4 regions of the Bacillus sp. WC2507 genome follow, and region 4 is predicted to be linked to each of the others. Evidence: riboswitches for the same ligand, from Rfam matches in the RefSeq annotation. Region 4 holds a riboswitch; each other region holds the start of a gene.
What was found. Region 4 has a riboswitch for S-adenosylmethionine ahead of ACUN28_RS04020 (methionine ABC transporter ATP-binding protein). Riboswitches for the same ligand answer to the same signal wherever they lie in the genome.
Positions count from the first base shown of each region.

Region 1 (6,368 bases), 900 kb from region 4:
GTGAAGCGAAAAATTGTGTTGGCAATGATGTTACTATCTCAGAAGGTTGAAATAATTTCATACTTTCCACCTCTTTTGAAAGTTGTTACAATTCTAGTGACAAATGATATAATCTTTCCAGTATTTTGTAAAGAAAAAATTATGAATGGGGCTGACAAAATGAAAGTCGCATGTATTCAAATGGATATTGTCTTTGGAGATGTAGAAAAAAATATTGAGAACGCTAAAAGTAAAATAAGCGAAGCGATGAAGGAAAGACCAGATGTTATCGTCTTACCAGAACTATGGACAACAGGATATGATTTAACAAGACTTTCTGAAATTGCAGATAGGGATGGATTGCAAACGAAAGAAAAGCTGAAAGAATGGTCGAAGCAATATGGTGTACATATTGTCGGTGGGTCTATAGCGAAGCAAGCAGAGCAAGGTGTTACAAATACAATGTATGTAGTAAACAAGGAAGGAGAACTAGTCAATGAATATAGTAAAGTTCATTTATTTCAGCTTATGGATGAACATAAATATTTAATCGCTGGAAATAGTACAGGTGAATTTAAGCTAGATGATGTTGAGTGCGCCGGCACAATTTGTTATGACATTCGTTTCCCAGAGTGGATGCGTGTTCATACTGCTAAAGGTGCAAAGGTTTTATTTGTTGTAGCAGAATGGCCATTAGTTCGTTTAGCACATTGGCGTTTGTTATTGCAAGCAAGAGCAGTCGAAAATCAGTGTTATGTTGTTGCATGTAATAGGGCAGGAAAGGATCCGAATAATGAGTTTGCCGGTCATTCTTTAATTGTCGATCCTTGGGGCGAAGTTGTTGTGGAAGCGAATGAAGAAGAATCAATTTTATTTGGAGAGCTTACATTCGAGAAAATTAAAGAAGTACGCAAAGGAATTCCGGTTTTTGCAGATCGTCGTCCAGAATTATACAAATAAAATGTTGACAAGTGATTTTTATTCTTGGTATAGTCTTCAACATAAAGTTAAAAATTCAAAAAATTATACAACTCTTATCAAGAGCAGGTGGAGGGATTTGGCCCGATGAAGCCCAGCAACCGACCGTAATACCATTGTGAAATGGGGCGTTTATTTACGCCAAAAGGCACGGTGCTAATTCCAGCAGAAAGTTTACTTTCTGGCAGATAAGAGGGGAGAAGATAAACTTCAAACCTCTTTCTTAGTGGAAAGAGGTTTTTCTGTGTTAGAAAAACCTCTGAATTTAAAAGGGGGAGAAGACGATGGGATATTATTCATTAACTGAAACAACAGCTATACAATATGCAAAAGAACACGGTTATTTTGAAAAGAAAGCAAATGTAGTTTGTCATGAAATTGGAGATGGAAATTTAAATTACGTGTTCAAATTAGATGATGGAGAGAAGTCTATTATATTAAAACAAGCATTGCCATATGCGAAAGTAGTTGGTGAGAGCTGGCCATTGTCTATAAAAAGAGCAACGATTGAAAGCAAGGCACTGCAAATCTTTGCGAAGTATGTACCAGATTATGTTCCGGTAGTGTACAGTCATGATGAAGAGTTAGCGGTAACAGTCATAGAAGACTTATCAAGGTTAACAATTACAAGAAGGGGATTGATAGGCGGAGAAGAGTACCCACTTTTATCTCAGCATATCGGTCGTTTTCTAGCACATGTTTTATTTTACACCTCAGATTTCGGTTTGCAGTCAGAAGAGAAAAGGGTACTAGAAGGTACATTTGTAAACCCAGACCTTTGTAAGATTACAGAAGATTTAGTGTTTACAGATCCGTTCGGTCATTACGATACGAATGATTATGAGCCGGAGTTACAACTAGCGGTTGATGAATTGTGGAGTGACAAAACTTTAAAGTTAAAAGTCGCGCAATATAAATATAAATTTTTAACGAGAAAAGAAGCGCTTATTCACGGTGATTTACATACTGGTAGTATTTTTTCATCACCTTCTGAAACGAAAGTGATTGATCCGGAATTTGCAACATATGGCCCATTTGGATTTGATCTTGGTCAATTTATTGCAAATCTATTATTAAATGCTCTATCTAGAGAAGAAGAACAGAGAAATTTGCTATTTTTCCATATAGAGAAGACGTGGAGTTATTTTGTAGAAACTTTTACGAGGTTATGGATTGGAGAAGGTGTAGAGGCATATACGAAAGAAAAGCAATGGCTACCAATTATTTTGCAAAATATTTTTACGGATGCTGTCGGATTTGCCGGATGTGAGCTTATCCGTAGAACAATTGGCTTAGCACATGTAGCTGATTTAGATGAAATAGCAAATAAAGAAGCGAGAATTCAAGCTAAGAAACAAGCGCTATCCTTAGGTAAAGAACTAATAAAATATGAATCTAAGAGTGCTGATATTCAACTGTTCCGAACATTATTTCAACAGACGGTTTCTGGAGGGATAAAAGCATGAGTACAATTGTTACTATTCCGAGGTCTGTCAGTTGGAAAGGGGATGCTATTGCAGTATTAAATCAAACAAAGTTGCCGCATAGCACAGAATATAAAACATTAACGACGATTGAAGAGGTATGGAAGAGTATTGTCATGTTAGAAGTGCGAGGAGCACCTGCAATTGGAATTGTAGCTGCATTTGGCTTGGCGCTTGCATCCAAAAAATATAACACTGTACATATGGAAGAATTTCAAAAGAAGTTTAATAGAGATTGTAATTATTTAGGAACATCACGTCCGACAGCAGTCAATTTATTTTGGGCAATCGATCGTATGAGAGAATCTATTCAAGATATTACTACAATAAAAGAAGCACAAAAAATATTAGAAGAAGAAGCGCTTCTCATTCAGCAAGAAGATGAAGCGGTATGCCGGAGTATTGGAGAACATGCATTAACATGCTTTAAAGACGGGAATAATATTTTAACAATTTGTAACGCTGGCAGTATTGCAACTGCTAGATATGGTACTGCATTAGCACCGTTTTATATTGGGAAAGAAAAAGGTGTACATTTACATGCGTATGCGTGTGAAACGAGACCTGTTTTACAAGGCGGACGTTTAACGACCTGGGAATTAAAACAGGCAGATATTGATGTAACACTTATTACAGATAATACGGCAGCGCATGCTATTCAAACGAAAGAAATAAACGCGATTATTGTAGGGGCGGACCGAATTGTTGCAAATGGAGATACAGCAAATAAAATCGGAACAATGAATTTAGCGATATTAGCAAAGTATTTCGATATCCCGTTCTACGTTGCAGCTCCGTTATCTACGTTTGATATTACGAAACAAACAGGTGCAGAAATTGTTATTGAAGAAAGAGATGAAACAGAAGTTACGAAAATTTTTGGGAAACAAGTGGCGCCAATTGGAACTGATGTTTATAATCCTGCATTTGACGTAACACCTAATGAATTAATTACAGGTATTATTACTGAAAAAGGAATTATACGTGGGGATTATAAGCGAGAAATTGCATCATTGTTTGAAAAAACAAGCTAATACATAATAGCTTGTTTTTTTATGCCTAAATATGTTCTTTTCTCTTATTTATATAATGAAAGGAGGCGAAAAAGATGGAAGAGTGGATCAAAATGATAGGTAATGTAGGGTTTCCCATTGTTGTAACATTATATCTACTCCATCGAATTGAAAGTAAATTAGATGGGGTAATTGTTGCAATAGAAAAGTTGCCGCGGCAATTACTACAGTATGACGATCCTCGGGATAAAAAATAAGGTTTGCTCTTCGTGAGCAAACCTTATTTTTTATCCCGCATTAATGGGCAGTAAGACCCCACCTTAAACTTCAGTGAAAGCAAAGAAGTTAGGTGGGGGATAAAGAAAACCCCCACTCAATAAAGTTTCACTTTATTGAGCAGTATAACCACCATCGATAACGACAGCTTGTCCAGTTATCCCTTTAGCTTTTTCACTTGCTAAAAACATAGCATAATCCGCGATTTCTTGTACTTGTAATAAGCGTTTTTGTGGTACAAGTGGATAAATGACATCTTCTAAAACATTTTCAAGTGGTACATTTCGTGTAGTAGCTAAATCTTGTAGTTGATTACGCACAAGAGGGGTATCGACGTAACCAGGACAAAGAGCATTTACAGTAATACCGTGAGTAGCGCCTTCTAAAGCGGCAACTTTTGTTAATCCAATTACGCCATGTTTCGCGCTATTGTAGGCAGCTTTTCCAGCGAATCCAACGAGGCCATTAATGGAAGCTACATTAATAATACGACCATATTTTTGCTTTTTCATAATTGGGAAAGCATGCTTAATTGCGATAAAAGGGGCGATTTGCATAATTTTAATAAGTAGTTCGAACTTTTCGGTTGGAAAATCTTCAATTGGTGACACGTGTTGCATTCCTGCGTTGTTAATTAATATATCTAATGAACCGAAATGATTAATTGTTTGAGAAATTGCAGCTGTAACTTCTTCTTCAGATGTAACATCACATTTTAAACCGATAGCTTGATAGCCTTCTTTTTGTAATTGGTTAGCAGCTTCTATTGCACGTTCTTCAAGACGATCGGTAATAACAACTTTTGCACCTTCTTTTGCAAAAGCGTTTCCCATTTCATAACCAATACCACTTGCAGCACCTGTTAAAAAAACAACTCGATTCGTAACCATGGTGAAAAACATCCTTTCGTAATAAAGTTCTCATATTGCTCTATTTAGAGAGTGGATAATAAAAATCCTGCAAAGATTTGGAAAAATATCGCTAGCTATCTTGCTTTACAAAATAGTCCTTGCTATACTATTTTGTAAAGCAAGATACTTACGCTTGTCTATCTTGTAAAACAAGATAGTGGGAGGATTTGAGTTATGTCGACAAGTCAAATGCTGAAAGGGATTTTAGAAGGATGCTTACTTGCTATTATTTCTGAAGGTGAAATATACGGTTATGAAATGAGTGAAAAGCTAGCGAAGTATGGCTTTACCATGGCAAGTGAAGGAAGTATTTATCCGTTATTAATACGAATGCAAAAGGAAGGATTAATAACAAGTGTAATGAAGGAATCTCCATCTGGACCAAAGCGAAAATACTATACATTAACAGAAAAAGGCGAGGAAGCACTTAATGAATTTATGGATCGCTGGGAAGCGATGCAAAGTAGTGTAGAGCGTCTACTTGAGGGGAAGGGGAGAAAAAAATAATGCTATCCAGTGAAGCACGAAAGTTTTTATTAGATATGAGATTATTTTTAGCGGCAAAGAGTGTGAAAGAAAGTGACATCGAAAGCTTTATCGAAGACGCAGAACTTCATTTAATAGAAGGTGAGAGTGATGGGAAAAGCGTAGAAGAAATTTTCGGAAGCTCACCGAAAGAATATGCAAATGAACTTGTAAAAGTAATGGAAAGGGATAGACAGGAAACGTGGAAGCAAATTGGATTTACGGTAATGAATATCGTGTCGTTTTGGATTATTGCTTCCATCTTAATAGTGAATAACGGAGTTTTACAAATTTCACTTATTCAGTGCATTGGCTATAGTTTTACATTGATCGTAGCTGTAATGGGTCCTAATTTTCTACTTCGGAAAATGACCTTCGTAACAAGATTTACAAAAACATGGTTTTCTATGTGGTCTTTAGTCATGATTGCGCCAATGTTTTTAATAGGAGCTGTTAGTATATTAGATGTGATATATCCTACAAAAATGCTCACATTCACCGAAATGCAAAGTTATATATTAGCTGGAGGTATTTTTATTATCACAGTAGCGATAAATATGTATGTTGAAGGATGGTTTAAAAACTTATATTTAATTATTCCACTTTCTATTATGTTAGTGTTTAAAACATTTACATCTGAAGATCTCGTGCCAATGTTATTTCAAATTATATGTTTATATGGAAGTTTATTTATTTTAATTTTCCTTGAAATTATGATGAAGACGAATAGAAGAGAAACTGTTTAATAAGGGAGGGATTATTATGAAGATTTCTAAAGAAGGGAAAAAGTTTTTAATTGATACGAAAGTGTATTTAATAACAAAGGGAATGAAAGAAGAAGATGTGGATGCCTTTATAGAAGATGCAGAGCTTCATTTAATAGAAGGAGAGCAAGAAGGAAAGACGGTAAGTGATATATTTGGTGATTCACCAAAAGAGTATGCGGAAGAATTAGCGAAAGAGATGGAGAAGGATAAAGGCGGGAGTATAAAGACTATTTTAGGAATGATAATTGGGATAGGTGGATATTGGTTACTTACAAATATTTTATTTGAAAGTCCGAATCATGAATTTACATTAACGAATGTACAATTGATTGGGTACCCAATTGTTTTAATGATTACTATTGTGGGTATTATCTTTGCTTTTAAGATGTCATCATTTAAGAGTAAAATAAAAGAATTTAGCATTATTTATGTAGC
Region 1 is NZ_JBQXPN010000001.1:1,661,104-1,667,471, forward strand. It holds gene ACUN28_RS08980 (pyridoxal phosphate-dependent aminotransferase) at 1-61, opposite strand, end outside; gene ACUN28_RS08985 (carbon-nitrogen family hydrolase) at 76-939, shown strand; SAM riboswitch class I at 1,011-1,152, shown strand; gene mtnK (S-methyl-5-thioribose kinase) at 1,242-2,423, shown strand; gene mtnA (S-methyl-5-thioribose-1-phosphate isomerase) at 2,420-3,475, shown strand; gene ACUN28_RS09000 (YvrJ family protein) at 3,550-3,711, shown strand; gene ACUN28_RS09005 (3-hydroxybutyrate dehydrogenase) at 3,844-4,620, opposite strand; gene ACUN28_RS09010 (PadR family transcriptional regulator) at 4,816-5,148, shown strand; gene ACUN28_RS09015 (DUF1129 domain-containing protein) at 5,148-5,912, shown strand; gene ACUN28_RS09020 (DUF1129 domain-containing protein) at 5,929-6,368, shown strand, end outside.
Region 1: it holds a riboswitch for S-adenosylmethionine, as region 4 does, so the genes downstream of both, mtnK (S-methyl-5-thioribose kinase) here and ACUN28_RS04020 (methionine ABC transporter ATP-binding protein) in region 4, are expected to answer to the same signal.

Region 2 (8,078 bases), 890 kb from region 4:
AACTATCCAAATAATCCTACCGGTGCTACTGCATCAAAAGATTTCTTTGATGAGACCATTCATTTTGCAAATAAACATAATATATTAGTTGTTCACGATTTTGCTTACGGTGCTATTGGGTTTGATGGTCAAAAGCCCGTTAGTTTCTTACAAGCAGACGGTGCCAAAGATACAGGAATTGAAATTTACACTTTATCGAAAACTTTCAATATGGCTGGATGGCGTATTGCTTTTGCCGTAGGGAATGAAAGTGTCATTGAAACAATTAACTTATTACAAGATCATATGTATGTTAGTATTTTTGGTGCAGTTCAAGATGCTGCCCGTGAAGCACTTTTAAGTTCACAATCTTGCGTCGTAGATCTTGTAAATAGTTACGAATCTCGCAGAAATGCTCTTATTTCAGCTTGTCACTCAATTGGTTGGAATGTAGACATTCCAACAGGATCATTCTTTGCATGGCTTCCTGTACCAGAAGGATATACATCTGAGCAATTCTCTGATATTTTACTAGAAAAAGCACACGTTGCAGTTGCTCCTGGTGTTGGATTTGGTGAGCACGGCGAAGGCTATGTCCGCGTTGGTCTCTTGCATACAGAAGATAGATTACGAGAAGCCATTAATCGAATTGATAAATTAAATTTTTTCAAAAAATAATTGACAACATGAAAAATATCTGACAAAATTCAGTTATCTTAAAAATTTAAACATTTCTAAATACTTCTTATCAAGAGCAGGTGGAGGGACGAGCCCGACGAAGCCCGGCAACCGATCTACATAATTGTAGACACGGTGCTAATTCTCGCAGCATTACGCTGACAGATAAGGAGCTGGTTGTAAAAAAACCTCTCCTTAGCTGAGAGGTTTTTTTATTTAACTAGGAGGGTATAACAATGAGCGGAATTATAGCGACGTATTTAATCCATGATGATTCACATAACTTAGAAAAAAAGGCCGAGCAAATTGCACTCGGTTTAACAATTGGCTCTTGGACTCATTTGCCACACTTATTGCAAGAGCAACTAAAACAGCATAAAGGTAACGTCATCCATGTTGAGGAATTAGCTGAACAAGAACATACCAATTCGTATTTACGTAAAAAAGTAAAACGCGGGATTATTAAAATCGAATATCCGTTATTAAACTTCAGTCCAGACTTACCAGCAATTTTAACAACTACATTCGGAAAACTATCACTTGATGGCGAAGTGAAATTAATTGACTTAACTTTTTCAGACGAGTTAAAAAAACATTTTCCTGGTCCAAAGTTCGGCATAGATGGTATTCGAAACCTTTTACAAGTGCATGATCGTCCCCTTTTAATGAGTATTTTTAAAGGAATGATTGGACGAAATATTGGGTATTTAAAAACGCAATTACGCGATCAAGCAATTGGTGGTGTAGATATAGTAAAAGATGATGAAATATTATTTGAGAATACATTAACACCTCTTACGAAACGCATTGTATCTGGAAAAGAAGTTTTACGATCCGTATATGAAACATACGGACATAAAACGTTATATACCGTAAATTTAACAGGACGAACTTTTGATTTAAAAGAAAATGCGAAACGCGCAGTGCAAGCTGGGGCTGATATTCTATTATTTAACGTATTTGCTTACGGACTAGATGTACTACAATCACTTGCAGAAGATGATGAAATCCCAGTCCCTATTATGGCACACCCTGCTGTAAGTGGTGCTTACTCAGCATCAAAGTTATATGGAATTTCATCTCCATTATTACTCGGAAAGCTATTACGTTATGCTGGCGCTGACTTTTCATTATTCCCATCTCCATACGGAAGTGTTGCGTTAGAAAAAGAGGAAGTTCTTGCTATCTCAAAACATTTAACTGAAGACGATGCATTTTTCAAGAAGAGTTTTTCTGTTCCGTCTGCTGGTATTCACCCTGGTTTCGTTCCCTTTATTCTACGAGATTTCGGTAAAGATGTTGTTATTAATGCTGGCGGAGGAATACACGGACATCCAAATGGAGCACAGGGCGGCGGTAAAGCTTTCCGTACTGCAATTGATGCTACTTTGCAAAATAAACCACTCCATGAAGTAAATGACATAAATTTGCATAGTGCACTACAAATATGGGGAAATCCTTCTCATGGGGTGAAATTATGAGTATTCAAGTATTTTGTGATTTCGATGGAACGATTACAAATAATGATAACATTATGTCCATTATGGAAAAATTCGCACCACCAGAAGCCGAAGAAGTAAAGAATAGAATTTTATCACAAGAGCTGTCTATTCAAGAAGGTGTTTCTCAATTATTTCAATTAATACCTACTAATCTGCACGATGATATGATTCAGTTTTTAATAGAAACTGCTGAAATCCGTAGTGGTTTTCATGAATTTATACAATTTGTAAATGAAAAGAATATTTCTTTTTACGTTATATCAGGTGGAATGGATTTCTTCGTCTATCCACTCTTACAAGGACTCATTCCAAAAGAGCGAATTTACTGTAATGAAACAGATTTTTCAAGTGAATACATTACCGTTAAGTGGCCTCATCCTTGTGATCATCATTGTCAAAATCATTGCGGATTATGTAAATCATCACTAATCCGTAAATTAAGTGATACGAATGACTTCCATATTGTGATTGGAGATTCAATTACTGATTTACAAGCTGCGAAACAAGCGGATAAAGTGTTCGCTCGTGATTTCCTTATTAAAAAGTGTGAAGAAAATCATATTTCTTATACACCTTTTGAAACATTTCACGATGTTCAAGCTGCATTAAAACATTTGTTGGAGGTGAAATTATGAAACAACTGTTTCGTCAATGGTATGACTTAAGCGAGATAAAAAAAGAATTAACAACACGAAATTGGTTTCCAGCAACGAGTGGTAATATTTCTATAAAGGTTAGTCATGAACCACTTACTTTTCTCATTACAGCAAGTGGTAAAGATAAAACAAAAACTACTCCAGATGATTTTCTATTAGTAGATTATCTAGGGGTTCCCGTATTAGAGACTGAATTACGTCCTTCAGCAGAAACAATCTTGCATACACATATTTATAACAATACGAATGCCGGGTGCGTACTTCATGTTCATACAACTGATAACAATGTCATCACAAATTTATATGGTGATGTAGTCACCCTTCAAAATCAAGAAATTATTAAAGCTCTCGATATTTGGGAAGAAGATGCAACAATTCACATTCCTATTATTGAAAACCATGCCCATATCCCAACGCTTGGAGAAAACTTCCGAAAGCATATACAAGGTGACTCGGGAGCAGTATTAATCCGTAACCATGGTATTACCGTATGGGGACGAGATAGCTTTGATGCAAAGAAAAGATTAGAGGCTTACGAGTTTTTATTCCAATTTCATATAAAACTATTATCAATTCAAGGAGGCGTTTCTAATGGCGCAAATTCGTATTCATGAAATAAATACTCGCATTGAAAATGAGGTGGAAGTATCTAAATTTCTACAAGAGGAAGGCGTTTTATATGAGAAATGGAACATCTCTAAGCTTCCTACTCATTTAAATGAAAATTATTCGTTAACAGATGAAAACAAGGCTGAAATATTAGCTGTGTTTTCAAAAGAAATCGCTGATGTTTCAGCGCGCCGAGGTTATAAAGCACATGATGTCATTTCACTTTCTGATAGCACACCTAACCTTGATGAATTGTTAATTAATTTCCAAAAAGAACACCATCATACTGATGATGAAGTTCGCTTTATTGTTAGTGGGCATGGCATCTTTGCTATTGAAGGAAAAGATGGGAAGTTCTTTGACGTTGAACTTGAGCCAGGCGATCTCATATCTGTTCCTGAAAATGCAAGACATTATTTTACCTTGCAAGATGATCGCCAAGTTGTAGCTATTCGTATTTTTGTTACAACTGAAGGCTGGGTTCCAATCTATTAAGGTAGTTAGTTGAATAAAAGGACTTGGACCCCCTTTTCCAACCTTTTATTCACTCTACATATATACATCCTCCTATGGAACAGGCTTATTTCAAAAATGAAATAAGCCTGATTTTTTATTTTTCTCAAACGTATGAATCCATCCGTTCAAAAACAATCTTCTCCTTCTAGTTTTCAAGTGTATTTCTTAATACTTTTTGAACATTTATTGAACTTTTTTTGAATTTTTTCTGAAAATTCTGTTTTGTATATGATATACTACAATTAACTAAAAAGGAAAAGAATATCGCAAACAGAGGGGGATAATCATGAGTTTACTTATCGCACTTATACTGGGGGTTACGTGTGGAGCACTTCCTGTTATTCTAGGAGCTATTATGGAAGAGTTAGAAGTTGGTGTTTTAGGTTTTGTCGCATCTTGTGTAAGCGCTTTATTTTTTGGTTTGTTCGGTGCTATTCCTGTTTCAATTCTGTGTGCATTTTATATAGTACGCCATGCTCGTACAAAACAATTTGGTCCTAATCACATCGCGCAAGTTATTCCATTCCCAATTGAACGGTGCCGCCGGGCTTCTAGCTTATAATTATAAAAATTAAATATACCTAAATAAATAAAAGCCCTCAAATGAGGACTTTTATTTATTTTCTTCTAGAAATTGAAACAATTCTTGTAAATGTAGGACATCTTCATTATAGCTAACAGATACGTGACATATACCGTCAATCTCTGCTTGCATATAAAGATCAACTCCATCACGATCATATTTCAATGCCAAATAAAATTCCATTTCTTCTAGCATCTTTTTTGAAGTTCGAATGACGTAATGCCCTTTCTCATCTCGTCCATATTCGAATTTCGGTTCAAAATCATATTTTTGTTTAAAAGCTTCTTTTTGTTTTTCACTAATTTGTATACAAGTTGCTCGTTGTACAGCATCAATCATCTCATCAAATTTTTGAAGATCCATCTCAATTACCCCCTTATGTACTTTTTGTATAACACTTGTGTTCCGCTATTCTCTTCCCCATCTTTCATTAACTCTTCATACAATTCCTTCGCCAAACTTAAACCTGGTACTGGTAATTGCAATTTTTCAGCCTCATCTAAAGCAATCTTCATATCTTTCATAAAATGCTTTACATAAAACCCTGGTTCAAAATCTCCCTTCAACATTCGAGGAGCTAAATTACTCAATGACCAGCTACCTGCTGCCCCCGTTGAAATACTCTCTAATACTTTATCTGGGTCTAGTCCAGCTTTTTTTGCATAAGCAACAGCTTCACATACTCCAATCATATTAGAAGCAATCGCAATTTGATTGCACATTTTTGTATGTTGTCCACTTCCAGCTGGTCCTTGCAACTGAATATTTGTTCCTAGTTTTTCAAATAACGGTAAACATTTTTCATATATTTCTTTCTCGCCACCAACCATAATTGCGAGTCTTGCTTCTTTCGCACCAACGTCTCCTCCAGATACAGGCGCATCTAACGTATATACATTCTTACTTTTACCTGTTTCATTAATACGTTTTGCCAATGTTGGTGTAGATGTCGTGAAGTCAATTGCTATCGTGCCTTCATTTGCATTCTCCAAAATTCCATCTATCCCAAAGTACACTTCTTCTACATCATGTGGATATCCAACCATAGTCATTACAACATCAACTTGCTTCACTAACTCTTTCGGTGTATCACACCAATTCGCACCATCTTGTACTAAAGAATCTGTCTTCGTTTTCGTTCTATTATATACATATACTTTATGACCGTCTTGCATTAAATGACGCACCATACTTTTTCCCATTACACCAATACCGATGAAACCTATTGATACATTTTTACGTTCCATTTTCTCATCCCCTTTGTTCTAATAAATCACTTACCGTCTTTCGGAACTCTTTATTAAATTCATCATCCATACTATTTTTCACATTTGAAAATAAAATAACAAAAGTTCCTTTTTCTTTATTAAAATTATTGAAAGTGTTCCAACCAGATAGTACACCATGATTATGAAAATAATCCGGATATATATAAAAACTAAATGCATATTCTCGTTCTGCTGAAGGTGAAAACATCGCTTGTATACTTTGTTCAGAAAGAAGTTTCCCATTTATAATCGCTTCGTCTAACTTCTTCATATCGCCAACTGTCGTATACATCTCACCGCATCCGTATAACCAATCCATTAACAATTTTTGTGCAGGTTCAAGTACATTCTCTTTCTTTACATATCCTTTAGTAAAATGCTGATCTCCCTGAGCCATATTTCCCATACCAGATTCATGCATTTCTGCTTTAGCAAATATATTTTCTTTTATGTAATCTCCTAAAGGTTTTTTTGATATACTTTCTATAATATAAGCAAGCACCATATAATTATAATCTGTATATCTCCAACCTGATCCTGGTGGAAATTCTAATTTTTGACTTCCAATCCAATTTACTAAATTTTTACGGGAAGCCGCATTCACTTTACCTTTTCCACTTTCTGGTAAACCTGATGTGTGTGTTAACAAATGATATAAGGTGATATTTTTATCTACTGGAAAAGAGGGAATATATTTATTTACATTGTCTTGAATATTTAGCTTCCCTTGTTCCTGTAGCTGTAAAATAGATGTGGCCACGACTGTTTTCGTAATAGAACCGATACGATATTTTGTTTGAGGCGTGTTCTCTATCTTATTTCGAACGTCAGCATATCCATAGCCTTTATTCAATACAACATGCTCTTTATCTGTTACTAAAACTGTTCCATTAAATTGCTTTCCTATTAAATATTGATCTAATTTTTGAGATATACTAGCATAATCAATTTGTTGTTCTTCTTTTTCGTCTATATTCTCTTGTACTTCTGATTCAATAGTAGGATTCACTTTAGTTGTTAATACAGTGCTTTCCTTTATATTGGGATTATAGAGAAAATAGTATACTCCACCACAAAATACAGCAGACAGCGAAGCCATCGTCATTATTTTTTTTATCATGTTGTTCCTCCATAATTCCTTCGTTCAAAATCCCCCCCACACTCTATTATCAAACAATAAAAAAAAATCGCAACAATTTGTTGCGAAAAATCACTTTTTTTCTTTTCTATATACACACACTTGATTTTTCCCATTTTTTTTTGCTTCATATAATGCAATATCCGCTCGTTGCATTAATTCTTCTCTTGTAATCCCTTGTTCATATAACGCGACTCCAAAACTCGCTGTTAATTTCGAAATTCCTGAGAATTGCTTTGTTTCAATGAAAAATCGTAATGATTCCGCAACCTGAAATGCTTCTTTTTCTACTGTATTCGTTACTAATATAATAAATTCTTCTCCTCCCCACCTTGCAAATACATGTTGCTGCTCCACTTTAGATTTCATAAGCTCTGCAAGCTGAATTAATGCTAAGTCACCAAAATCATGACCATATGTGTCATTTACTGTTTTAAAATTATCTATATCAAATAAAATAAGTGCTATTTTTTCATCGTTACGCATTGCATTATCCCATTCTGCCTCTAGTATTTGTTGGAACTTCAAACGATTATAAATCTCTGTTAATGAATCTATCATAGCAAGCCTTTCTTGTTCTCGATAGATTTCATCTAATTCTGTAATCTCTGTACACTTCACAATAAATCTTGATAAATCTTCTGGCAGTGGTGTCGCACGCAATAAAAAAGTTGACACTTCCCCTTCATAATTGGACATCTTAATTCTTCTATCATAGGATAATGTATCATCTAACCATGTTATATCATGAGTTGTTGAATAGTATCCAGTTTCTCTAATCAAATGTTCAGCAAATACTAAATGTTGCTCACGATAGGTAAACAAATTTTCATATCCGAAAAACTCTAAAAAATTTGTATTACAATCAACAATCTCATCGTCTTCTACTATAAATAATAGGTCATTTTGAAAATCAAACATCGTTTGAAGTAGTTCTTGTTGCAAACCTACTTGCCTCACTAAAGAAAGTTGATACAAACTCTTATTCACTTCCTCTAACACCATTTGTGGAGTCACAGGGGCTATCACAATATTACGTATTCCTAACGTAAGTACCTCTGCAAACTCGCTTGTTATCTGTTGATCCCAAATTACAATAAATGTACTTTGTGGATTATACATATTCTTTATATATTTTATTTGAGAAAC
Region 2 is NZ_JBQXPN010000001.1:1,652,565-1,660,642, reverse strand. It holds gene ACUN28_RS08980 (pyridoxal phosphate-dependent aminotransferase) at 1-657, shown strand, start outside; SAM riboswitch class I at 722-829, shown strand; gene mtnW (2,3-diketo-5-methylthiopentyl-1-phosphate enolase) at 894-2,138, shown strand; gene mtnX (2-hydroxy-3-keto-5-methylthiopentenyl-1-phosphate phosphatase) at 2,135-2,794, shown strand; gene ACUN28_RS08965 (methylthioribulose 1-phosphate dehydratase) at 2,791-3,429, shown strand; gene ACUN28_RS08960 (1,2-dihydroxy-3-keto-5-methylthiopentene dioxygenase) at 3,407-3,919, shown strand; gene ACUN28_RS08955 (hypothetical protein) at 4,227-4,502, shown strand; gene ACUN28_RS08950 (DUF3909 family protein) at 4,554-4,886, opposite strand; gene ACUN28_RS08945 (NAD(P)-dependent oxidoreductase) at 4,892-5,770, opposite strand; gene ACUN28_RS08940 (serine hydrolase domain-containing protein) at 5,775-6,911, opposite strand; gene ACUN28_RS08935 (GGDEF domain-containing protein) at 7,002-8,078, opposite strand, start outside.
Region 2: it holds a riboswitch for S-adenosylmethionine, as region 4 does, so the genes downstream of both, mtnW (2,3-diketo-5-methylthiopentyl-1-phosphate enolase) here and ACUN28_RS04020 (methionine ABC transporter ATP-binding protein) in region 4, are expected to answer to the same signal.

Region 3 (8,078 bases), 3.0 Mb from region 4:
AGGCTTTAAAAAGGGCGAGAAAACATTTGATGCGAAGTTAGAGTGGAAAGATAATAAGATTAATTTTGTGTTTGAGAATTAAGTGGCTTTAGCAAATACAAGGTTTTGTAAAAGGTTAGATTTAAAAAATATGGATAGAAAAGAGAGAGCATGACAACTTTATGTCATGCTTTTTTATTTTGTAATTACAGGATTTTGTGTGCTAACAATAAAAAATATTTGAAAAGATAGTATTAAATAGGATGTTTATAGTATCTTTATCATTTCTTTTATATAAAGGAAAAATAAGCAATTAAGAGCACAACTGAAAGTATTTTATACTGATGTATGTGAAAATATGCAATAAAAATATTATCTAAAATAATAAAATTTTATTGTAAAACGATAAAATTTATATTAAAATCAAAAACAGAGTAAATAAGTGTGGTGCTTTTTATAGAAAAGGTAACAACGTTATTTTTAAAATTAGAGGAGGTATAAATATGGACATTAACAATGTGATTATTGAAAATATGGATAACCCTCATGAGTTGGAGAGAATGTATAGAAAAGATCCGAAATCTTTTAAAAAGTCATTCTCACAAGCATGGGCCCAAAACCCTGATTCTCAGGTTCTAGGTGCTTGGTATGAAAGGTTGCATTTCAAGGAGACGGCAAATAAAGAAAAAAAATCGTTGTTTCAAAAAGGTTTCTTATTCATGGGCATGCTAGCTATTCTAGCTGGGCTAAGTACCAGAATCATTTTCCACTTTGTCGAGCAGGAAGCAATCGCTCCAATTAACCTAGCTTTTGGTGTAATTCCTTTTATTGCTGCTTATTTTATTTACAATAATACGCCGAAAAAAAGTATTATTTATTTCCTTGCAGCGTTGTTCTTAATTGCCGGGTTGTATCTTAATATGTTGCCATTAAATTATAAAGACAGCAGTATCCTTGCGTATTTACATCTTCCTATATTGTTATGGGTCTTAGTAGGACTTGCGTTTACGGGAAATGAATATTCAAAAGGCAGTACAAGATTAGCTTATATTAAATTTAATTTAGAATATTGTCTTCTCTACGCGAGCATGGCAGTGAGTGGAATGATACTAGCAGTATTCACTATGCGATTATTTAGCTTTGTTGACTTGGATATAGGAGAATTCTATTTTAGTAATGTTGTTTTATTTGGAGCTGCCGCTCTCGCTGTAGTGGCTGCATATTTAGTATCAATGAATCTTAAACTTGCTAAAAATATTACACCATACATATCTAAAATTTTTAGTCCGCTCGTCCTGATCACATTGTTGATCTATCTTATAACGGTTATATGGGTTGGGAAAAATCCGTTCTTGGACCGCAATTTCCTAATGGCCTTCAACGGAATACTCCTTGGTGTATTGGCTGTTACTATATTTTCTATCGTTGAGAGTGACTCAGACGAGAAAAAGAACATTTCAGATTATATAAATTGTGCCCTAATTGTTTTGGCGCTTATTATTGACACTGTGGCATTATCAGCTATCGTATTCAGACTTTCTTCTTACGGTATTACACCTAATAGACTTGCTGTTTTAGGCGTAAACATACTGATTTGGGCAAATCTCATTTGGATTATGTTTTCCTATATGCGTTTTCTACAAAACAAATCAGGACCGAGAGCTATCCAAGATGCCGTCACGAAGTATTTGCCAATCTACGGACTTTGGGCAGCTTTCGTTATATTTACGTTTCCTTTAATTTTTAATTAGAAAGGCTTTATTAACGTAACGACAAAATTGTTAAAAGAGGATGATAGATGTCATCTTCTTTTAACTGTATAGAAAAACATATTGAAATTATTTTGATGTAAAATATAATGAATTTAGATAATTAAATAAGAAACTTCTTATTAAGAGAGGTGGAGGGACTGGCCCTTCGAAGCCTCAGCAACCTAATGTTAAATAAAGGTGCTAAATCCTGTAGGGTCTAAAAGTCCTAATAGATAAGAAAATGGGTATAAGTAAACCTTCTTCTTATTTTGAAGAAGGTTTTTTGTCATATAAATGGAGAATTAGAAAGGTGGTGATACAGAAGCGAAAGAATTAAAGAAAATATAGAAGAAGAAACCGGAGGGCGTAGTGAATAATCAAGTTGGAAGTTTAAAAGAGGATAGCACTAGTGATAGTATTTGGAGCAATAAAGTTTTTTCGTATTTTTTCTTAGCAAGTTGTATTTCTTTGATAGGCAATTCAATGGTTACGCTCGTTTTACCGTTATGGGTAATGAAATTAACGAATTCTCCAATACTTGTTTCTGGGGTAAACATTGCAATAGCAACGACGGCAATTCTGTTTGCACCTGTAACAGGAACGTTAGCAGATCGAATGTCGCGAAGAAAGCTTATGATAATTGCGGATGTTATGAGATGTATCGTTATGATTTTAATTGCAGTTATAGCATTTTACAATAAAATGCTATACATTCCGTTACTACTTTTACTTATTATACGTTCGATGGGGAGTGCCTTATTTACACCAGCTTCAAATGCAGCATTAGTAACATATGTGGAAGAAAAGCATGTTCAACAGGCGATTACACTGAGGCAAATATCAATACAAATCATATCGGTTGCCATTCCTTTAATGGCGAGTTTTTTAATTAGTATTTTTAGTTTTCATGGAGTATTTGTATTAGATTCACTCACATTCTTTATATCTTTTTTAATTTTAATGAACATCAAATTTCCACGTGAGTTGAAAATAGAAAAGAAAAAGCCTTTTTACGAAGACTTTAAAGAGGGCTTCTCCATATTTAATAGTAATCAATCATTGAAAACATTGCTTATGAGCGCTGTGGTTATTAATTTACTTGGAGCGGCGTGTATGCTTTCACTACAAGTAATAGTTGTTAGAGAAATGGACCTTTCTACGGGATGGTATAGTATAGTTTTTGCGGCATCACCGATAGGGATTTTAATAGGAGCATTTATTACTAAAAAGATTCGTACATATAAAACGATTACGACTGCTTTTATATGTACTGCTATTATGGGGATTTTTAATGCTGCAATGGGTACGACGTTAAATCCGGTATTATTTTCAGTTTATTATTTTTTATCAGGAATTGCATTTGGAGTGAGTAATGTATATTTTGGAGTACTGTATAGAAAATTAATTCCAAATGAAGTGCAAGGGAGATTTTTTGGTTTTTTAAATTCATTATTATTGGTATCAACTCCAGTTGGAATTGCAATAACAGGGTATTCATTAGAGTCAATTTCAGCTTCTATTCTATTTATTATAATTGGTATTATTACGTTTTTAGTTTCAGTTATTTCGTTTGTGATGATAAATAAGAAATAAGTGTTGTATGAAATTTTTCAAAAACAAAAAACGTCCCATAACAGGACGTTTTTTATTATGTATATTGTTGTTTTCTCTTAATAAGCAACAACACTTGTGAAACACAAGCAAGTACTGGCAGTTCAATCAACGGTCCAATAACTAACGCGAGAGCGATAAGAGGTTCGTCTGGAAAAGCGGTCACAGCAATAGCGAGTGCAACAGGTGAGTTTCTTGCTAAAGTTGTTAAGTTTAGACTTACTGTATCTTTATAAGATAAACGCATCATGCGTCCGATAAATTGTCCGAGTACAAAATTAATGATGAAGAACAATAGAACAGGAATGAGTAATAATAAAACGACTTTCATATTTTGTAGTAAATATTTTCCTTGTGATGCAAACATCGCTACTATTGCTAAACTTAAAAATACAATTTGGGCAGAGCTGAAAAACGGAATGAGTTTATTCTCGAGTGTTTCAGCTTTTTTCATTTTATTCATAATGAATTTTGTAGCGTGTGCAAGTAAAAATGGTAAGACGATTACGATAACAATACTTTCTACTAAAACAGAAACTGCTACAGTCTTCATAACACCAGCAAATAAAAATAAATAAATGGGAAGGAGTAGTACTTGCAAAATTAAATTTACCGGTAAAATCGCTGTAGAAAGTGCTACATTACCTTTCGCTATTTCAGTAAAGATTAAGTACCAATCTGTACATGGAGTAACCATTAACATAATAAATCCAACCCAAAGTGCTGGATGATCGGAAAGAAATAGTGCTCCTAATCCCCAAGCGAGGAGAGGTGTCCATACAAAATTAATAGTAAGGCTCGTTCCAGCAAATTTTAAATTACGAAATCCATTTTTTATTTCTTTTAAAGGGATGCTGAGGAATAATCCATATAGCATGAAAAATAAGAAGGGAACAATAAATTTGTCTGAATACATATGTATGACATTAAATTGTCCAAGTATGATGCCGCATGTAACAGCAAAAAGAATAATAAAAGTTTGAATCTTTTCTATAGTGCTCATGAATAAATCCTTTCTAAATATGAATTTTCCTCTCTAAGTTTATTATACAAGTAATAAAGTCGTATTTGGTGTTCAATTGTATTTTAGTTAATATTTTTAATTCGAGATTTAAATTAATATTAAAAGTTACTTGACTAAAGTAAGTGGCTATATTACAATCACTTACATAAGGTAATTAAATAACAAAAAGTTTTGATTAGCTTTATTTAAGGTATCAATTGGAACTTTTTATTAGAATAAGAATTTTTATGATGATGAATAATGAATATGATAAGAAAGTTTAGGTGAAGAAAGTGGGATTATTTAGCTCGTTATTTGGTAAAAAAGAAGAAAATACAAAAGTAGAGGGGAATAAAAAAATGTCAAAAGTATTATTTGTAAAAGCAAACGATCGTCCAGCGGAGCAAGCAGTTAGTTCAAAAATGTATGAAACATTTGTAAGTACTTATAAAGAAGCAAATCCGAATACAGAAATTACAGAGTTAGATTTATTTGCATTAGATCTTCCTTATTACGGAAATATTGCTATTTCAGGTGGATACAAACGTAGCCAAGGTATGGAGTTAACAGCTGAAGAAGAGAAGGCAGTTGCTACAGTAGATCAATATTTAAATCAGTTTTTAGAAGCGGATAAAGTTGTATTTGCGTTCCCATTATGGAACTTTACAGTACCAGCACCATTAATCACATATATTTCATACTTATCTCAAGCTGGAAAAACGTTTAAATATACAGCTAATGGTCCAGAAGGTTTAGTTGGTGGTAAGAAAGTAGTTGTGTTAGGTGCTCGTGGTTCAGATTACTCTTCAGAACAAATGGCTCCAATGGAAATGGCAGTTAATTACGTAACAACTGTACTTGGATTCTGGGGGATTACAAATCCAGAGACGGTTGTAATTGAAGGACACAATCAATATCCAGATCGCTCACAACAAATTGTTGAAGAAGGTTTAGAAAACGTTAAAAAAGTAGCTGCGAAATTTTAATTTATGATAGTAAATGGAAAAACCAACATGGATGACCATGTTGGTTTTTTAGTCTATTTTCTATGTTAAAAAATGTATATTTATAAAATAAAAGAAAAGTTTGAAAATAGTATTGCAAAATATTATATAGCAAACTATAATGAGTTCAAGAATAGTTGATACTTAAATTAAATATTCAGAAAATTCAATTAGTTAAAATTGGAAAATGAGATAAGGAAATTTGAATGGAGGTTATATTATGACGAATAAAGTACCGTTTTCGTTCATAGTAGTTATTGGTTTAATGTTATTTGCACTATTTTTTGGAGCAGGAAATTTAATTTTCCCGGCAATGCTTGGTCAATCGGCAGGAGAAAATGTATGGATTGCTAACGCTGGATTTTTAGTAACTGGTGTTGGATTACCATTACTAGGTGTACTAGCATTTGGTTTTTCAGGTAAAGATGATTTACAGTCATTAGCAAGTCGTGCTCACCCAGTGTTCGGGATTGTGTTTACAACAGTTTTATACTTAGCGATCGGTCCGTTATTTGCAATACCGAGAACAGGAAATGTATCTTATGAAATTGGTCTTAAGCCGTTTATGCCAGAGGGAGTAGGTTCTACACCTTTAATTCTTTTCACAATTATATTCTTTAGCATCACTTGTTTTTTTTCGCTAAATCCTGCGAAAATTGTCGATATTGTTGGAAAAATCTTAACGCCAATTAAGTTAACTTTCATCGGTATTTTAGTAATCGTTGCTTTTATACATCCGATTGGAGATATGCAAGCACCGGTAGAAGCTTATACATCACATGCATTCTTTAAAGGATTCCAAGAAGGATACTTAACAATGGACACGCTCGCATCATTCGTATTCGGAATCATCATCATTAATGCAATTAAAGAAAAAGGTGCGAAAACGAAAACACAAATTATGGTCGTTTGTGCAAAAGCGACAATCATTGCAGCATCTATTTTAGCAATTATCTATACAGCTCTTTCTTATATGGGTGCTTCAAGTGTTGCGAAGCTTGGACATTTAGAGAACGGTGGAGAAGTATTAGCGAAAGTTTCTAACTACTATTTTGGATCATATGGCGGAGTATTATTAGGATTAATGATTACAGTAGCGTGTTTAACAACTAGTGTGGGACTTGTATCAGCATGTTCTTCATTCTTCCATAAGTTATTCCCAAATGTTCCTTACAAAGCAATTGCAATCACGCTATGTGTATTTAGTGCAATTGTTGCAAACGTAGGATTAACACAATTAATTGCAGTTTCTGTTCCAGTATTAACAGCAATTTATCCACTAGCAATCGTATTGATTTTCTTAACATTCTTCCATTCATTATTCAAAGGACGAGCTGAAGTTTATCAAGTGAGTTTAATCGTAACATTTATCATCAGCTTATTTGATGGATTAAGTGCAGCTGGAGTTAACATTGAAGTAGTGGGCCAAGTATTCACTAAAATCCTACCGATGCAGGAAGTAGGATTGGGCTGGATCTTCCCAGCGATTATCGGTAGTTTTATCGGATATGGCATTAGCGTTTTAAAAGCAAAAAATCAAGTTCAACCAGCAGCAAATACAAATAAGAAAATTGGTTAAATAAAAAAGTTATAGAATTTTTGATTCTATAACTTTTTTTGTTACTATTAATAATGAGAAAAAATAAAGTAGTAGGGGAAATAAAATGAAAAAAACAATTGATCATATCGGCATCGCAGTTCGAGATATAGATAGTACGATACGTTTTTATGAAAAGGTGTTGTTAGGCACTTTAATAGATCGTTACGTAAGTGAAGCACCTGGTGTTGAAAGCGAAGTAGCCATTCTTGAAGTGGATGGAGATAGAATCGAATTACTTGCACCGACAAATAACACCACTTCACCAATTGCCCGATTTATAAAACAAAAAGGTAAGGGTGTTCATCACGTTGCGTATCGTGTCGATGATTTAGATGTAGCTTTAGAAGAGTTAAAAGAACAAGGTATTCGAACGTTAGAGCATACACTTCGAATTAATAAACACGGCAGAAGATTAATATATCTTAACCCAGCGGATACAGAGGGAACAATCATTGAATATTGTGATTATCCGGAAGAGAAGTAAAGAGACTTTATTATTGAAGAAGGGTATTACGTAATAACGTAATACCTTTTTTATTTATGTATTTCACACTTTCTTCACAAATGATTCACGATAACTTTTCTTCTTCAAGAACTTACATAAATATATTTTATGATATAATAACAATCGACTTTAAAAATGTAAGTTGTATCCGTGAAGGTAGTTACTATTATATTAGAAGTTTAGAGGTGAGAGAGAAATAAAGAGTTATACTGTATAGAAGTTTATATTTAATCAGGTTAATATTTCTTCAAGTAATCGACTTGAGAAGTAGATGTAATGAAAATAGAGCAATGAGGAAGAAAGAAGTGAAATGAGTGTGAAAGTAATGAGAAGGTTAGGGGCATGGTTATTAATTGCATGCGTGCTTATTATATTGATGCCGAAAAGTGCATCTGCTCATGCGTACATTGTGAAATCAAATCCTGCTGAAAATGAAACGTTGAAGAAAGCACCAGCTGTTGTAAAAATTGAATTCGATGAGGATATACAAGTTTCACATTTTAATACATTGTTTGTAAGAGATACCTCAGGTACAAGAGTAGATTTAAAAGATGCTCATATTGATAAAAGAAATAAAAAACTATTAGAAGCTGGATTAAAAGATAATCTCAAAAACGGTCTCTAC
Region 3 is NZ_JBQXPN010000001.1:3,800,693-3,808,770, reverse strand. It holds gene topB (DNA topoisomerase III) at 1-82, shown strand, start outside; gene ACUN28_RS20135 (DUF4153 domain-containing protein) at 483-1,730, shown strand; SAM riboswitch class I at 1,865-1,970, shown strand; gene ACUN28_RS20130 (MFS transporter) at 2,100-3,323, shown strand; gene ACUN28_RS20125 (arsenic resistance protein) at 3,379-4,344, opposite strand; gene ACUN28_RS20120 (FMN-dependent NADH-azoreductase) at 4,638-5,330, shown strand; gene brnQ (branched-chain amino acid transport system II carrier protein) at 5,569-6,927, shown strand; gene ACUN28_RS20110 (VOC family protein) at 7,013-7,432, shown strand; gene ACUN28_RS20105 (copper resistance CopC/CopD family protein) at 7,764-8,078, shown strand, end outside.
Region 3: it holds a riboswitch for S-adenosylmethionine, as region 4 does, so the genes downstream of both, ACUN28_RS20130 (MFS transporter) here and ACUN28_RS04020 (methionine ABC transporter ATP-binding protein) in region 4, are expected to answer to the same signal.

Region 4 (8,078 bases):
AGGAGAGATTGCTATGAAAAGAAATACAAGAAAAATTGCAATTATCGGTACTGGATTAGTTGGATCAAGTTGTGCATATTCCATTGTAAATCAAGGCATTTGCGAAGAACTATTATTAATTGATATAAATCATGAACGTGCAGTTGGGGAAGCAATGGATTTATCACACTGCATTAACTTTACAAATACAAGAACAAAAGTATATGCAGGAAGCTATGAAGACTGCAAAGATATGGATATCGTTATTATTACAGCAGGACCAGCACCAAAACCTGGACAAAGTCGCTTAGATACTTTAGGAGCGAGCGCTAAGATTATGGAAAGTATTGTTGGCGGCGTAATGGAAAGTGGATTTGATGGTATTTTCTTACTTGCATCGAACCCAGTTGATATTATTACATATCAAGTGTGGAAATTATCTGGATTACCTAGAAATCGTGTGATCGGTACTGGTACATCACTAGATTCTTCTCGCTTACGAACAATTTTATCTGAAATGTTACATGTAGATCCTCGTAGTATTCATGGGTATTCTCTAGGAGAACATGGTGATTCTCAAATGGTTGCTTGGTCTCACGTAACTGTTGGTGGAAAGCCGATTCTACAAATTTTAGAGGAGAAAAAAGACCAATTTGGTGAAATAGATTTAGATGAAATTGTTGAGAAGACTGCAAAAGCTGGATGGGAAATTTATAAACGAAAAGGTACTACTTATTACGGAATCGGAAATTCTCTAGCGTATATTGCGAGCTCAATCTTTAATGATGATCACCGTGTAATTGCTGTATCAGCCATTTTAGATGGTGAGTACGGTGAATATGATATTTGTACAGGAGTACCAGCTATTATTACTAGAGATGGTATGAAAGAAATTGTAGAACTAAATTTAACAGAGGATGAAGAATCTCGATTCGCAAAATCAAACGATATGTTACGTGATTATATGAAAACAATTGGTTACTAACTTATAGGAGAAGGTGAAACAAATGAAGGAATATATAATGTCTCGTGTATTTAAAGCATCAGCTGGAATCGCACAAGGTATTTTCGTATCCCTTGGAATTGGTTTACTAATCGAAAATATAGGAAGAATTGTTGATATTCCATTGCTTATTACAATCGGAGTTGTTGCAAAATCACTTATGGCACCAGCCATTGGTGCCGGAATTGCTTTTATGCTCGGTGCAAACGGTCTTGTAATCTTCTCGGCTATGGTAGCTGGAGCAATTGGTGCCGGATCCATTTCAATTACTGAAGCAGGCCTAATCATTAAAACAGGTGAGCCAATCGGTGCATTATTAACAGCGACTTTAGCTGTATATATTGGTAAACGTTTAAGTGGAAAAACTGCGTTAGATATGATGCTCGTTCCATTTGCGGCCATATTAGGTTCTGGTTTAGTCGGTATTTGGTTGTCTCATAATATTACTCCTGTGTTAAACACAGTTGGAGCGTTTATTAAAGATAGTTCAGCTGGTAGCCCGTTTATCGCTTCTATCGTCATTGCAGTCGTTTGGGGACTATTACTCATCTCTCCAGCTTCATCAGCTGCGTTAGCGATCGCACTTAGCTTAGACGGTGTTGCAGGCGGTGCTGCTCTTGCTGGATGTGTAGCTCAGTTTATCGGATTCTCTGTCATCTCAGCGAAAGAAAATAATTTAGGTGGTATATTAGCTCAAGCTCTTTGTACTCCGAAAGTACAGTTGCCAAATATCACTAAAAATCCAATGATTCTCGTCCCAACAGTCGTCGCCAGTGCTATAGTTGGTCCTGTATCAGCATTAATTTTCCAACTGGAAGCAGGAAAAGAAATTGCAGGTCTTGGATTAAGTTCTCTTATCGCACCAATTAATTTAATTTCCAGCGAAGGATGGGAAGTTGTCCCAGCGATGGTAATCACTTATATCATCATTCCAGTAGCTGTTTCTTATATACTTTACATTGCTCTTAAAAAAGCAGGTCGTATTCACTCTGGTGATATGACTGTACCGCAATCTTAAATTGAAAATCTCCTTTTATATAGAGAAAAGCAGACTGGAAGCCACAGTCTGCTTTTTACATTTTTTGATTTTGTTTTACTGGAACACGTACGGTTTCTTTTGCTAATAAAAGCTGAACGCCGAAGTAAAGTATGCTTGCAAGCGTCATTCCAGAAATGGCGTCTACAAATGCGTGTTGCTTCGTAAATAGCGTTGATAAAATAATAAGCGTACCGAAGAACGTAAGGATATAATATTCAAAAGCATGTTGTTCTCTACGTTTAAAGGCAGCTAGCATAATGACAAAAGTAGTAAGAACATGAATGCTAGGGAAACAGTTTACTGGTTGATCGATACTATAAATATAGCGAACTAGTTCGGAAAATACGTCTGATCCAACGACTGTTGGACGTGGTACAGTTGTCTGCCAAAAATAATAAATAGAAAAACAAGCAAGTTTTCCAAGAATGATACTACTTAAAGTGACATAATATTGTTTTCGATTCGCAAAGCAGTAATAAATAAGTGCGCCGTATAAGTAAGGAAACCAAAGTAAATAAGGAATAATAAATGCTTTCACAAATGGAATCCAATCATCTACTACAGTTGTGACATCTACTGCGTGTACAGTCGATTTATTTAATACATCGTAAAGGGGACTTACGAGTACGAGTAGAAGTATATAACTTAACGGAAGAAAAGATGAAAGTTTAAATTTCTTCATGATAATCTCCTATGTTTAGTAATGTAAGTAAATTCAATTGATTATAATATAGAAACGTAATTTGAGCTATCGATTTTACTTACATTTTCTTGAATTCGCCTTACGTTTTTGTCACTTGACTGAAAAGAAGGGGAGGGTGCTAAATGAAGCGTTTATCGTATTTCTTATTTTTTATATTGATATGCCTAGTAGGTGCTGGGTGTGCAAAGGATAAAGAAGGAGAGAAATTAGAATATAACGGAAGAGCACTCGTAATTGGAGTTATTGGAGAAAAGCCGAAAGATACGTTTAGGAATATAAAGTTTGAGGAAATGAAGTTAGAGGAACTGGAAAAGGAATCTAAGGAAGTGGATGGTTTTCTAATAATGAAAGATCACTTTCAAGAAGCCTCAACAGATCAGTATAAAAATGTATTTTCATCGCTAAAGAAACCAGTGTTTTTTATCGGTTTACAAGATAAATCATATTCAATTTTTACTACAAAAGGGATAGAGTATAACAGTGCAAGAAAAGATGTAAATGCTATGTATACGCAAGGGTTTGCAAACATTGGAAGTGGTGAGGGGCAACAATGGGCAGTTGGTTTGTCCAATGGTGGAAATACTGAAGAAAGTATTCATAATATGTATACCGTAGTATTTCAAACAATTGCAGATTATTTGAATAGATGATGAAGGAGCCTGTAAACGAGGCTTCTTATTTTTTAAATAAACGTTTGTTTAAGATGTATGTTCGGTAGGAAGAAATCGATGTAGCACAAGGGTTAACAAAGAAAAAATGAGAATTAATCAAACGTTTGTTTAAGATGTATGTTCGGTAGGAAGAAAGCAATGCAGCTCAAGGGCTAACAAAGAAAAATGGGAATTAATCAAACGTTTGTTTAAGATGTATGTTCGGTAGGAAGAAACTGATACAGCTCAAGGGCTAACAAAGAAATATAAGGAGTTAATCAAACGTTAGTTTAAGATATATGTTCGGCGAAGGATGAGGGAAGAATCTAAAAAAATTATATATTTATTTTTTTCTTAACAAATGGCGGAAAAATAAGAAAAATTTGCAGGATTATTAAAAATTATCACGAAATAAGTAAAAGTTTAGCGAATAATCGTTTGAAATAATAAAACGTTTTCTATATGATAAAGGTAAAGGTTAGTAAAAAAGTAGGTGAATTTATGACAGTAACATTTTATTCATATCCAAAGTGTGGCACATGTCAAAAAGCAAAGAAATGGTTTGAGGCAAACGATGTAGCATATGAGATGATTCATATTGTTGAAAATCCACCATCAAAAGAAGATTTACGTAATTTACATGAAAAAAGTGAATTACCATTGAAAAAATTCTTTAATACAAGTGGAATGCGTTACCGTGAACTTGGTCTGAAAGATAAGTTAAAAGATGCGAGCGAAGACGAAATGTATGAGCTTTTAGCATCTGATGGCATGTTGATTAAGCGTCCAATTGTAACAGATGGAACGAATGTAACACTTGGTTTTAACGAAGAGCAGTTTGAAAGTGTGTGGAAAAAGTACCAATAAGGTATTTTTACATAATTAATACATTCACTGGAGGTACAGTCATGAGCATTCCAAATAATTTACGTTACTCTGAAGAACACGAATGGGTAAAAACTGAAGGTAATGAAGTTGTTATCGGTATTACTCACTTTGCACAAGGTGAGCTAGGCGATATCGTATTCGTTGAACTTCCTGAAGTAGGTGCAACAATCGAAGCTGACGAGCCATTCGGAAGCGTAGAATCTGTTAAAACAGTTTCTGAGTTATACGCTCCTGTAAGCGGTAAAGTTGTAGCAGTAAACGAAGAATTAAGTGACCAACCAGAACTTGTTAACGAATCTCCATACGAGGGTGCATGGATGGTTAAAGTTGAACTTTCTGATGCAAGCCAAGTTGAGAAGTTATTAACTGCAGAAAAATATGCAGAAATGACAAACCAAGACTAATTATAGTCGACTAAAGGACAGCCTTTGTGCTGTCCTTTTTTATTTTGGGTTAAATAATGAATGTAGAATCATATACTAATTATTGTGTAGGAGAACGTTTTCTGAAAAAACTTTTTCGCTTGTGCTTTTCATTATGATCCAGCTCCAGCGGCTAGATTGTTTGGTGGCTTCACTTCTTCCTGCAAGGCAAAAAGCGCCTTTACGTCAGAAGCTCCATCCCCCTCACAATCTGAACGAGCCGCTTGTGCTTTTCTTTGTCTAGCTCCACCTCCTAGCCCTTCATGTCTAAGAACCTCCCGCACGAGAAGACAAAAAGCGTCTTCTGTACGAAAGAACCTTAGCCAACAGGGCTGAACAGTCGGCTCCGCTTTTCTTTTGCAAAAATAAACAGGAAACAACATGAAAATAACGAATATACTATATACTAAGTTAAAGGTTGTATAGTATATGGTGATCGGGTGATGACATATGATTTATGTGGAAAAAGTCATTATTGTAGAAGGTAAATCAGATAGGAGAAAGATTGAATCTATTATTCGTGAACCGGTGGAAATTGTTTGTACAAATGGTACAATTGGTTTGTCGAAAATGGATGAGCTCATTGATCAGCTTTTTGATAAGGAAGTATATGTGCTAGTGGATGCTGATGATGCTGGAGAAAAGTTAAGGAAACAATTTCGAAAAGAATTTCCGCAAGCAGAGCATATTTATATTGATCGCTCGTACCGGGAAGTGGCAACCGCGCCATCTTCACACTTAGCAAATGTATTATGGGGAGCTGACATTGACGTTTATACAGAATATTTACGGTAAGGAATGATAGAAGTGATTGACTGGACAGGAGCCGAAGCAACAGCCCTAATAGAGAATGAAGAAAAAACAGTGTTATATGTATATACTCCAATGTGTGGAACATGCCAATTAGCAAAAAAGATGTTAACAGTCGTTGAGATGACAATTGAAGACTTGAAAATTGGAATGTTAGATTTAAATTATGCTCCGCATTTAGCGAAAGAGTATGGAATCGAAAGTGTACCGTGTTTACTTGTTTTTGAAAATGGGACACTCATGAAGAAGATATATGCATTTCATTCGGTTGAATATTTATATACGGAATTAAAGTAGGCGGCAAAGTTTTTGCCGCCTCGACATATTTCTTGGGAAATATGTCGAGATGCAGGGTGGTTACAGTATTTGTCGAGCGAAAGTAACAGGATTGCTCTTTAGTGAGAGGGAATGGTATGTGTAATAGAAAGTGATATGAAGGATGTGATTTAGGGTGAAATTATATTCTTTGCTGCAATCATTTGTAAATTACGCTAATGGTCAATATCATTTAGAGCCGCTTTTAAGACAAGGAGAAAAAACTGTTAATTTTCGCTTTGGAGATGAAAGTTGTTCGTTACAAATTTCAAGAGATTATATAGAGCTGCTACATGAGGAAAGAGGAACGGAGCAAATCGTTTGTGTTGATGAAGAAGATGTAAAACAATTGGTGAACGGCAATGTACGATTGCAAATGTTAATGAACGATGGACGTGTACAATATTCGGGAACGTATCGAACGATGCTATTAGTTGAATCGATGTTTCATATATGTAAACCGATGTCAGTAGGTGCTTAAAATTCTGAAGTTTCATTTTTTGCGAAAATTTCTGTTGACATGGTGTATGGATATTGATACAATTCAATTCATAAAATATAGACAATTTCATAAATTACAAATCAGACGAAAATGTAATCTGATTTCTCTTATCAAGAGAGGTGGAGGGACTGTGCCCTGTGAAGCCCGGCAACCGTCAACTTATGTTGAAATGGTGCCAATTCCTGCAAAGCAAATGCTTTGAGAGATGAGAGAGAGGGATAATGTTGTTATATACGCATATAAACCTTTCTGCTTCTCTAAAGCGGAAAGGTTTTTTTGTTGTTTGAATGTGGAGGACATTCAAATAATAAAAGTAATGATAACGGTGGACTACACGCATTAAACATAAAAAATTGCGGAGTCGATCCAAATAAAAAAGGGGTGATACACCATGATTCTATTAGAGAATGTAAAGAAAATATATAAAGCAAAAAGCGGTGATGTCACTGCTGTAGATAACGCCAATTTAAAAATAGAGAAAGGCGAAATATTTGGTGTTATCGGATATAGTGGTGCTGGGAAAAGTTCGTTAATCAGATTATTCAATCAGCTAGAGAAACCAACTTCAGGACAAATTACAATTGCAAATCGTGTCATTTCAGCCATTACAGGAAGCGAACTTCGTAAGGCAAGGCAAGAGATCGGAATGATTTTTCAGCACTTCAACTTACTTTGGTCACGAACCGTACGTGAAAATATCGAGTTCCCACTTGAAATTGCAGGAGTCGATAAGGCGGTGAGAAGAAAACGTGTTGACGAGTTAATTCACCTTGTTGGATTAGAAGGAAGAGGAGACGCGTATCCATCCCAGCTAAGCGGAGGACAAAAGCAACGCGTTGGGATTGCAAGAGCGTTAGCTAATAACCCACAAGTACTTTTATGTGATGAAGCAACGTCAGCTCTTGATCCAGAAACGACAGATCAAATTTTAGATTTATTATTAGATATTAATAAGCGTCTCGGTTTAACAATTGTACTCATTACACACGAGATGCACGTGATTCGAAAGATTTGTAATCGTGTTGCGGTAATGGAGAAAGGAAAGATTGTAGAAACAGGTCCAGTACTTGATGTATTCCGTAATCCACAGAAAGATATTACAAAACGATTTGTACAGCAGTTAACGGATTCTGAAGATACAAATGAAACGATTGAAAGTTTAATTGAAAAGTATCCAGATGGTAAAGTAATTCGTTTGCAGTTTATCGGTGAGGCTGTAGAAAGACCAGTACTTCAAAGATTGATGCAACGCAGTGATATAGAAGTTAGCATTTTGCAAGGGAATATCGCACAAACGAATAATGGTTCTTACGGTAGTTTAGTTGTTCATTTAAATGGTGAGGAAACAGCGATTCAGCAAGCAATAGAGGGAATACATCAAGATCAAGTAGAGCTGGAGGTGATTGCACATGGATAAGTTACTCACAAATGTTGATTGGAATCAAATGTTAGAAGCAACTGGTGAAACGTTATATATGACGGCAATCGCCGCTCTTGCAACATTTGTTTTAGGACTAATTTTAGGATTGTTACTCTTTATGACAGCGAAAGATAATATATGGGAAAACAAAGCGGTTAACACGGCAATTGGAGCGTTCGTAAACATTTTCCGCTCGATACCGTTCATTATTTTAATCATTTTATTAATCCCATTCACAAAGATTCTGCTTGGAACAATTCTTGGAGCGAGTGCAGCACTTCCAGCTTTAATTATTGGAGCGGCACCATTTTACGCGAGAATGGTTGAAATCGCACTTCGTGAAATTG
Region 4 is NZ_JBQXPN010000001.1:761,574-769,651, forward strand. It holds gene ACUN28_RS03970 (L-lactate dehydrogenase) at 14-964, shown strand; gene ACUN28_RS03975 (PTS transporter subunit IIC) at 987-2,000, shown strand; gene ACUN28_RS03980 (phosphatase PAP2 family protein) at 2,056-2,703, opposite strand; gene ACUN28_RS03985 (hypothetical protein) at 2,847-3,374, shown strand; gene ACUN28_RS03990 (arsenate reductase family protein) at 3,876-4,241, shown strand; gene gcvH (glycine cleavage system protein GcvH) at 4,283-4,666, shown strand; gene ACUN28_RS04000 (hypothetical protein) at 4,798-4,968, opposite strand; gene ACUN28_RS04005 (toprim domain-containing protein) at 5,135-5,479, shown strand; gene ACUN28_RS04010 (thioredoxin family protein) at 5,483-5,791, shown strand; gene ACUN28_RS04015 (hypothetical protein) at 5,946-6,290, shown strand; SAM riboswitch class I at 6,416-6,523, shown strand; gene ACUN28_RS04020 (methionine ABC transporter ATP-binding protein) at 6,703-7,728, shown strand; gene ACUN28_RS04025 (methionine ABC transporter permease) at 7,721-8,078, shown strand, end outside.